Regions from separate parts of the Methylorubrum subtropicum genome, predicted to be linked through region 1. Evidence: riboswitches for the same ligand, from Rfam matches in the RefSeq annotation. Region 1 holds a riboswitch; each other region holds the start of a gene.
What was found. Region 1 has a riboswitch for cobalamin ahead of AAHG03_RS24815 (TonB-dependent siderophore receptor). Riboswitches for the same ligand answer to the same signal wherever they lie in the genome.
Positions count from the first base shown of each region.

Region 1 (3,263 bases):
GTGCTCGGCCTCAACACGAGCTACCGGGTCAACGACAGCCTGGAGCTGTTCGGCCTCGTCACCAACCTGACCAACAACCGCTACGCGACCTTCGGCACCTACGTCGAAGGTGGGCCCGTGGCCAACCGCTTCCAGATCAACGATCCGCGCACCACCACGCTCGCCCAGCCGCTCTCGATCTACGGGGGCCTGCGCTACACCTTCAACGCCCCGCCCCCGGCCCCGCCGGTCGAGCCGGTCGTGCGCAAATACTGAGGCGGCCGGCACCGTCTTCGAGTTTCATCGCCAGTTGCATCCGAGGTCCCGAGCAGGAAAGGCGTCGTGCCACGATGTTCAAGGTTCAGCTGCGACTCGACGGGCAACTCTGGCGCGACACCTTCGGCAAGGTCGCCTTCGCAAGCGAGCGCGATGCCACGCGCTCGGCCAGGCATGAACTCGACATCGCCCTCTACCTGGCGGACCGTCCCGCGGAGGGCGGCCCCTGGCCGATGGCGGTCCGCGTCGTCCAGTCCAAGGGAGTCTTCAAGGGCGTCGTCTGGGAACTCAAGGGCCGAACAGCGTGGGCAGGAGCGGCTCGACCCCCAGCTCGCGGCCCGCGCCGACCGACGCCCGATCGGGCCGGACGGCCCCATGAAACGGCGGCGGCCCGAACTTCGTCTTCGCCGGCCACGTCGGATCGCGTAGGCCGGGCACGGCTTCGAGAGCCTGTTTGATTTGACTCATCGGGATCGAAACAGTGCGATGCTGCGGTGATCCCAACAAATCCCCTCATCCTGAGGTGCGGAGCAAAGCGTAGCCTCGAAGGAGGGCTCCAGGGATCGCGCGACATCTGGAGCCCTCGCTCAAAACCGCTCACGCAGCACCTCAGGATGAGGGGATGTGTTGGGATGAGCCTGTCAAGCAGGCTCTCAGGAAGAGACACCGTCACTGCGGACTTGACTGATCCGCCCCATTGAAGTGGTCCGCCCCGAGGTATGGCCTGCGGGTCAGGGTCCGCCGCTCGAGCGGACAGGATTGGCGCCCGCCTGTGTCCCATTGGCCACGGGATATGTAACATTGTTGCATTGTGCGCCGCAGCGCATTGACCGGGCCGGCCTGATCGGCGAGGTTCGAAGGGCCAAGGTTCCCGCGGGTTTCGGTCCGTGGGCGAAGAGGGAATTCGGTGGGCTCTCCGGAGCGAGGCCGAAGCTGCCCCCGCAACTGTGAGCGGCGAGCCCCTGCCGTCCGGGTCACTGGTGCCACGCACCGGGAAGGCCAGGCCGGGGTGCGGACCCGCGAGCCAGGAGACCTGCCTTGGGCGATGATACGTCTCTCGGGCGGGGTGCCCCGGCGGAGCGCAGGCGCGGGCCCGGCTGAACCAGCCGGCACCCGCGAGGGCACCCGCACGGCCGCCGCTCGACAACCTTGAGCGACTTGGTGACCGTTCGTTCGAACCCGCTTGCCCCGAACTCCGCGGCCTCCGCCGGACGCCGCCGCGCCCCGCGCCTCGCTCTGGCCGCCATCCTCTCGGCCGGCGCCTCGGGCTTCGAGGCCCGCGCGCAGGAGAGCACGACGCTCGACGAGATTTCGGTCGAGGGTGAGGGCACGGGTCGCGCCGCCGGCAACGCGCCGCCTTCCGGACGGACGGCGGCCTCCGGCGCGATCGGCCTGATCGGGCCGAGCCCGGGCTACCGGGCCGACCGGGCGGTCAGTTCGACCAAGACCGACACGCCCCAGCGCGACGTGCCGCAGGTCGTCACCGTGGCCCCGCGGGAGGTCATCACCGATCTCGCCGCCACCCGCGTCGATCGCGTCTTCAACTACACGCCGGGCGTCGCCCAGCAGAACAATTTCGGCGGGCTGTCGATCTTCAGCTACGCCATCCGCGGCACCACCACCTCGGAAATCTACAAGAACGGCTTTCCGCTCAACCGCGGCACGCCACCCCCGCCCGACGCCCAGAACGTCGAGCGCATCGAGGTGCTGAAAGGCCCCGGCGGCGGCCTGTTCGGACGCAGCGATCCGGGCGGGCTCGTCAACATCATCACCAAGCAGCCCACGCGGGAGCGCTTCGTCGAGATGGGCGGGCTCTGGGGCTCGTTCGAGCAGTTCCGCGGCACGCTCGATTCCGGCGGCGCCCTGAACGAGGACGGCACGCTGCTCTACCGCTTCAACCTCGCGGCGGGTCGCCAGAACAGTTTTCGCGACTTCGTGGACGGCGACCGACTGCTCGTCGCGCCCGTGATCTCCTGGCAGGTCACGCCCGACACGAGGATCACGATCGAGACCGAGTTCCTGCGCAACCGCATCGTGTTCGACCGCGGCGTCGTCGCGGTGAACAACGGGCGGCTCGGCGCCATCCCGATCTCGCGCTTCCTCGGCGAGCCGGGACAGAGCACCTATCAGACCAACGATTCGATGCAGGTGCGGGTCGATCACCGCTTCGATGCCGACTGGCAGATGCGGCTCGCTACCTATTTCAATACGGGCTCGCTGGAGGGCGAATCCGCCGAGATCCGCGCGATCACCGACAAGGGCATCGCCTCGCGCGACCGCAACCTGCGCGACTACCGCTGGGACGTGGCGATCGGTCAGGCGGAACTCGTCGGCCGCTTCGAGACGGCGGGGATCGGCCACACGCTGCTCGTGGGCTTCGAGCGCGAGAGCACCGACAGCCGGGTCGTCTACAACCGCTCGACCATCGCGAATAACCCCTACACCATCGACATCTACAATCCGCAATACGGGCAGGCGCTACCGCCGATCGACCGCTTCCGCAACAACCTGGAGCGGATCACCAACACCGCCCTCTACGTGCAGGACCAGATCGCGCTCGGCCCGGAATGGAAGGCGCTGGTCGGCGCGCGGTTCGACTTCTTCGAGCAGTCGTTCCGCGAGCGCACCCCGCGCTCCCAGGTCGACCAGACCTACTTCGCGGCCACGCCCCGCGCCGGCCTCGTCTACCAGCCGACGCCCGAACTCGCCCTCTACGCCAATGTCGGCACGAGCTTCCGGCCGAATATCGGCCCGGACGCCGCCGCCGCCTCGGCATCCGGCCCCTTCGCGCCCGAGACCGGCATCGGCGCCGATATCGGCGCCAAGCTCGACCTGTTCGGCGGGGCGCTGGGCCTGACCGCGGCCCTGTTTCGGGTCGATCGGCAGAACGTGCTGACGCCGCAAGCGAGCGGCAGCGGCATCTCCGTGGCGGTCGGCGGCGTGCGCAGCCAGGGCATCGAACTGACGGCGGCGGGTCAACTCACGCCGGAGGTCAAGATCCTGGCGGG
Region 1 covers NZ_JBBXMW010000029.1:16,884-20,146, forward strand. Annotated here, with positions in the region: gene AAHG03_RS24810 (TonB-dependent receptor) at 1-255, shown strand, start outside; cobalamin riboswitch at 1,104-1,310, shown strand; gene AAHG03_RS24815 (TonB-dependent siderophore receptor) at 1,501-3,263, shown strand, end outside.

Region 2 (3,263 bases), on a different contig from region 1:
CGCGCCGCTCGCCGAGGCGGCGGTCGAGCAGGAGGATGCGGCCGTGGCGGTAGCGGCCGAGTTCGGTCAGCACCGTCGCCAGCGTCTGGCCGGCGAAGAGCAGCCGGCCCTCGCGCCACGCTAGGCCGCGCTCCACGTTCGCCGCCGTCGCGGTCAGCGAGGAATCCTCGCCGCGCTGGACGGCTTGGCCCGCCGAGACCAGGGCCCGGCGGCCCGCCTCCGCGACCTCGACGCGGCCCTCGGCGACGCCGACCGGGCTGTCGCTCCCGTCGGCGCGCACGAAGAAGCGGGTTCCGACCGCCCGCGCGCTCAAGCCCCCGGCCTCGACGGTGAACGGCCGGCTCGGGTCCGACACTACGTCGAAGCTCGCCTCGCCGCGCAGCAGCGTAATCCGGCGCTCCCCCGCGGTGAAGCGCAGCACCAGGGCGGTGTCGGTGTTGAGATCGACGCGGCTGCCGTCGGGCAGCGTCGCGTGGGTGATGTCGCCGACGCCGCTCCACAGGTCCGCCCGCAGGCGATCCATGAGGCCGTACTGGTAGGACAGGGCGCCCGCGAGTAGGGCCGCGGCGGCGAGGGCCGGCACGATCTTGGAGGCCCGCCCGCGCCGCGCCCCGGACGGCGCCGGGCGGCGGTCGGGCAACTGCCCGAGCCGGCGCCACAGGCTCTCCATCTCGGCATGGGCTCCGGCATGGGCCGGGTCGGCGGCCCGCCAAGCCTCGAACGCGGCCCGGTCGGCCTCGGTGGCATCGGCGGAGGACAGGCGGGCGACCCAGCCCGCGGCGGCCTCGAGGATCGGGTCGTCGCCCGTGTCGGTATCTTCGTTGCCGGCCACGCCGTCTCCCCCCGGATCCCGCCGTGTGCCCGGCGATGTTCTCCGACCTTTAGATCAACGAGGCGCCGACATCCTGAGGTCGTGGTCTCAAAAATCGTCGAGCCGGCGGCGGCACTGCAGCAGCGCCTTGATGATGTGCTTCTCGACCATGTTGCGCGAGATGCCGAGGCGCGTCGCGATCTCGCCGTTCGCGAGACCGTCGAACCGGCTCAGCAGAAACACCTCGCGGCAGCGCGGCGGCAGTTCATCGACCGCTGCGGCGAGGCGCTTCAGTTCCTGCCGCGCGATCGATTGCCGCTCGGGCAGCGCGAAGCCGTCGACGGCCTCCGCCAAGTCCACCTCGCCCTCGTCGGCGAACAGCCTTTGCTCGAGCCGGCGGCGGTTGCGGGTGCGAAGCGCGACGTTGTGGGCGATCCGGAACAGCAACGCGGTCGGGTGCTCCACCCGCGTGCGCGACAGGGCCGCGAGCATGCGCAGATAGGTCTCCTGCGTCGCGTCGGCGGCGTCGGTCGGGTTGCCGAGCCGGCGCAGGAGGAAGCGCTGCAGCTTCGATCCCTCGCGGCGATGAAGCGCATCGACCGATATGCCGTCCATTCCCCAAGTCCTGTCGCCCACGGCCCCTCGCGTCGCCGTCGTTCTCCTGCGGTCGCGTGAGCTATGAAGCAAGACTTGTGCAGATGGTCGGATAGTTTAAATAGCTTCCAAATTGGTCTTTTCGGCCGGCCAAGACGTTGGCATTTCGAATGAAAACTTTGTGGGGCGGAAAGGTATGATTTGGAATAATTAAAATGATGGACTCAATTCGCAGCGCTGTTGCATCGATGTGACAGGAGAGGCGAGCCATCGCGCGACGCCGGTCGACCGGCGGGCCGAGTCGCCTGTGTCCCGATGGCCACAAAAGATGTAATACTGTTGCATTATGCGCCACAGTGTATCGACCGGGCCGGCCCTATCGGCGCGGTTGACAGGGCCAAGGTTCCCACGGGTTTCGGTCCGTGGGCAAAGAGGGAATTCGGTGGGCTCTGCGGAGCGAGGCCGAAGCTGCCCCCGCAACTGTGAGCGGCGAACCCCTGCCGTCCGGATCACTGGTGCCGCGCACCGGGAAGGCGAGGCCGGGCCCCCGACCCGCGAGCCAGGAGACCCGCCTCGGAGCGCTTTCCGACGAAGTGGATACCGGTTCGGCGAAAGAATGCGCGGCAAAAACGAGGTCTTAGAGCATCGGCCCGAAACGATGCGTTAACCATCCCGCGCGCATCGTCGTCATCTCATGGGATACCGACAGATGCGCCGAGTCGTCCGGGCCGTCCTGTGCGGCCTCGCCTTGCAGGCGGCTGCCGTTTTCAGCGCCGAGCCCGCGGCTGCCGGCGACTGCAAGGCGCAAGCGATCAAGGTTCTGAAAGCCGCCTCGCCGAACGGTTACGCGGTCTTCCAGCAGGTCGGCGACAAGGCCTTCTTCCACGCTTGGCTCGACTGCGACGACGCCCAGTACGGCCTGCCGACGGCCGTGCACGAGTCGCTGCACCACATCACGGGCGAGGCGGACGCCTACCCGCTGATCGGGGGTGGGATGCTGAAGCGTCCGCCCGAGAACAGGACGCTGCCGGCACCGTCGAGGATCGCCCACCAGTTCCGCCCGAGCGTCTTCGTCTCCACGTACCTGCAACCGGGCAACGCCACCGCGGCGTCCGATTTCCGCTACCTGCTCGACGAGTTGAACGCCTACACGCACGATCTCGACACGGCCATCGCCTTGGCCGACCGGCGCAACCCCGATGTGCAGCTGTCCCATCGCGACGGCTTGGCGGCGCTGATGAGCTTCGTCGCGCTCTACGTGGAGGCGGCCGGACAGAACACGGCGACGTGGACCGCCCTCAGGGATCGGCCGATCAGGACGGCCTTCGTGTCCCTGTGGGATCAGGCGGAGCGCACGATGCTGGCCTCCTGCGGCATTCCGGAGATCGGCAGCGAGGACCGGAGCTTTCTCGGCAAGCTCTGCGGCGCCGGCCCGCAGGCGGCGCTCGGCCGGCTTCTCGGTCGAGCGCCGGTCTGCCCCAGGGCCTGTCTGGTGGTCGGGCCGAAAACGGCGAGTCGCGAGTGACCCGTCAACGGGCGGCGTGGCGCCGCCCGCCGATGCGGGATCTCAGTTGCAGCCGCAGCCGTGCTGAATGTTGCGAACGCTGCTTGTATGCACGTAATGCGCCGGCAGATGCTGGACCCGGGAGACGTTGACGTTGTGGGTCACCGGGACGCTGTGATGGTGAACGCGCGTGACCGTGTGGACGCGCACGATAGGCTGCACACGCGTGATATTGAAGATGTGGCGGGTTCTGTGCACGTAATGCGTGCGCTGCACGTCGCGAAACTGGGTCCTGTTCACGACCTTGTTGACGGTACGATAATTATAGACCGGAGGCACCGGACCGCATCCCCG
Region 2 covers NZ_JBBXMW010000001.1:510,839-514,101, forward strand. Annotated here, with positions in the region: gene AAHG03_RS02375 (FecR family protein) at 1-832, opposite strand, end outside; gene AAHG03_RS02380 (RNA polymerase sigma factor) at 920-1,426, opposite strand; cobalamin riboswitch at 1,789-1,995, shown strand; gene AAHG03_RS02385 (hypothetical protein) at 2,115-2,930, shown strand; gene AAHG03_RS02390 (hypothetical protein) at 2,973-3,263, opposite strand, start outside.
Region 2: it holds a riboswitch for cobalamin, as region 1 does, so the genes downstream of both, AAHG03_RS02385 (hypothetical protein) here and AAHG03_RS24815 (TonB-dependent siderophore receptor) in region 1, are expected to answer to the same signal.

Region 3 (3,263 bases), on a different contig from region 1:
CGATCGAGCAGCTTCGTCAGCGCGGGCACGAAGTCGTCGGCGACCGTGCAGCAGATGCAGCCGTTGGGCAGTTCCACCACGGAGTTCTCGTCGCAGCCCTCGATGCCGCAGGCGGCCAGGAACGAGCCGTCGAAGCCGAGATCGCCGAACTCGTTGACGATGACGGCGAGCCGCCGGCCGCGGGCCTGCTCGATGGTGTGGCGCACCAGCGTCGTCTTGCCGGCCCCGAGGAAGCCGGTGACGATGGTGCAGGGGATCTTTTCGAGGATGGCCATGGGGTCAGGATTCCGCTCGTGTCGGGGTCAGCGGCGGGATGCGGGCGACGACGCCCTTGCGGAACGCCTCCGGGCGCGCGCGCCAGGGCACGATCCCATCGGGCGTCTTCTGGTAGTCGCGCAGGCCCGCCAAGATGGTGCGGGCGGAAGTCTCCGCGCGCTCCAGCGCGTCGAAATCGCCGTAGACGTAGGTCCAGCGGCCGGGAGAGGCCACCGCCACCGTGCAGGGCCGCTTGCAGACCGAGAGGCACTCGGCACCCTCGATCCGCAGGCCCGGCACCGGCTCGCGGTCGGCTTCGGCGCGAAGTGCCGCCAGCAGCCGGGCGCCGGCCCGCGGCTCGGACGCGTCGCCCGCAGCCCGGCAGGTGGTGCAGACGGAGAGGACGGTCTCGGGCTGATCCTCAGGCATGCGCGCGGCCGCCCGCCTCGCGACCGAACAAGCCCCAGGCCCAGCCATAGGCCAGCCCGATCAGCGCCCAGAACACGAAGCCGATGGCGAGCGAGCGCGCCACGAACTGCGCCGCGACCGCGGGCGGCACCTGCGAACTCACCGTGTCGATCGATTGCGGCGCCCCCGCCAGATGCGGGGCGACGATCAGGATCAGGCCGCCGAGAATCGTAATCGGCACCCGCCGCACCGCGATGAGGTAGAGGCCGATGCCGGTCGCCGCGACTGTCATCACCCACCAGGTCTGGCGCAGGACGAGAGGGGCAGCGCCCATGCCGGGCAGTTCCGGCGGCAGGCCGATGGCCGGGGCCAAAGCCACCGCGAGGAAGCCCGCGATGCCCACGGTGAGCCCGCTGCGCGGGGTCGGCTCGCGGCGTAAGCCCAGCATCACCGCGGCGAGGAGCAGCGCGTAGCCGACGCCGCCGATCAGCGTGGCGAGGCCGGTGAAGGCCATGCGCTGGAAGCCCTCCGCGGGCTGCCATTCGTCGGATTTTTCAGCCTCGGTGCCGGCCTCGCCGTGGCCGTGGGCATGCGCCTTCACGATCAGCGAGGCGGGCGTGAGCGAGACGGGGGCGTGCGCATGCGAATGCCCGCCCTCGAACGTCTCGGCCTGGAGGATCAGGGGCGAGGTCAGGGCGAGTTGGAGGCCCGTCGCGACGACGGACGCGAGGAAGCCGGCGACGAGCGCCGCCGACAGCAACCGGGTGATCATGGAGCCGCTTTCGCGTGTCGGAAAGCGGTCAGTGGCAGGGGAAGTTCTGCGCGTGGCGGAAATCGTGCGCCGCGTTGTGCAGCACGCTCGCCGGGGCGAAGCCCGCCAGGAACACGAGGCCGAGGCCGAGGAAGGCGGCGACGAGCAGGGCGCGGGCGCCCTCGCCGGAGCGGACGGCGGAGGTCTGAAGGGTCGCGGTCGTCATCGGGTCACGGGCTCCGGCCGCCCCACCGGCGGCGTTCGAGAAAACGTTTTTCGTGCCGGACGGCAGGTCTCCTGGCTCGCGGTTGGTATCGCGCCTGCCGCCTTCCCAGGTCGCCCCGGTGGCTCTCGGCAGGAACTCGCCGCTCACAGTTGCGGGGGCAGCTGCGGTTTCGGGTTTCCCCTCACCGCATTCCCTTTTCACCCCGTTGCCGGGGCACCGTCCTATGGCTCGCTTCTAGCGCGCGCCGGGCCGCCTTGCAAAGCGCCATTGCGTGAACGCTCGCCTCCGGTGCAAACCGACGCCCATGGATGCCCGCCCTCCCGACCGGATGACGCTGGTGCTCGGCGGTGCCCGCTCCGGCAAGAGCGCCTATGCCGAGCGGCTGATCGAGGCCTGCCCGGCGCCCTGGCTCTACATCGCCACCGCTCAAGGTTGGGACGACGAGATGCGCGCGCGCATCCACGAGCACCGGGCGCGGCGCTCCGCCGAGTGGCGGACCCTCGACGTGCCGACGGCGTTGCCCGAAGCGGTCGCGGCCTCGACCGGGCCGACCCTGGTCGATTGCCTGACGCTGTGGGTCACCAACCTCCTGCTCGCGGAGGCCGATCTCGACGCCGCCACCGAGGCCCTGGCCCGCGCCTGCGCGGCGGCGCCGGGGCCGCTGGTGCTGGTGGCCAACGAGGTCGGGCTCGGCATCGTGCCGGACAACGCGCTGGCCCGCCGCTTCCGCGATGCGGCCGGGCGCCTGCATCAGCGGCTGGCGCGCGAGGCCGACCGCGTGGTCCTTACCGTCGCGGGCTTGCCGCTCACCGTCAAACCTTCCGCCGAGAATCCAGGGAATCGCTCATGAGCGACGACGACCGCCACCGCGAAAAGATGGCCAAGCGCAAGGCGGTGCAGGACGCCGAGGTCGCGTCCAAAAAGATCGAGAAGGGCCTGCTCATCGTGAACACCGGCCCCGGCAAGGGCAAGACGACGGCCGCGCTCGGCCTTGTGCTGCGCATGCTCGGGCGCGGCCACCGGGTCGGCGTGGTGCAGTTCATCAAGGGCGCCTGGGACACCGGCGAAGCTCGCGCGCTCAAGGCCTTCGGCGACCGGATCGCGTGGCACGCGCTGGGCGAGGGCTTCACCTGGGAGACCCAGGACAAGGCCCGCGACATCGCCGCCTGCCGCAACGCCTGGGAGCAGGCCCGCGCCCTGATGGCGGACGCGAGCATCCGCCTCCTCGTCCTAGACGAGCTGAACATCGCGCTGCGCTACGACTATCTCGACCTCGAGTCGGTCGTCGCCGAGTTGCAGGCCCGCCGGCCCGACCTCCACGTCGTCGTCACCGGCCGCAACGCCAAGCCGGCGCTCATCGAGGCCGCCGACCTCGTGACCGAGATGGGCAGCGTGAAGCACCACTTTTCGGCGGGGGTGAAGGCGCAGGAGGGGATCGAGTTCTGAGGGCGCCCTGTGGGTCCCGAGGAGCGGGCGCCTCGCGCCCATTCAGGGTTCGCGATCCGAGAGGGTCTCCAGCAGGCTCTTCTCCCGCATTGCCGTCACCAGGGCGACGATCTGCTCGCCGCTCGCTCGGTACGCATCGGAGCCCTCGATCCGACGGAAGCCGTGAAATTCCGCGGC
Region 3 covers NZ_JBBXMW010000007.1:207,661-210,923, reverse strand. Annotated here, with positions in the region: gene cobW (cobalamin biosynthesis protein CobW) at 1-275, opposite strand, end outside; gene AAHG03_RS12395 (DUF1636 domain-containing protein) at 280-684, opposite strand; gene AAHG03_RS12390 (CbtA family protein) at 677-1,435, opposite strand; gene AAHG03_RS12385 (CbtB domain-containing protein) at 1,464-1,640, opposite strand; cobalamin riboswitch at 1,685-1,876, opposite strand; gene cobU (bifunctional adenosylcobinamide kinase/adenosylcobinamide-phosphate guanylyltransferase) at 1,969-2,490, shown strand; gene cobO (cob(I)yrinic acid a,c-diamide adenosyltransferase) at 2,487-3,086, shown strand; gene AAHG03_RS12370 (hypothetical protein) at 3,129-3,263, opposite strand, start outside.
Region 3: it holds a riboswitch for cobalamin, as region 1 does, so the genes downstream of both, AAHG03_RS12385 (CbtB domain-containing protein) here and AAHG03_RS24815 (TonB-dependent siderophore receptor) in region 1, are expected to answer to the same signal.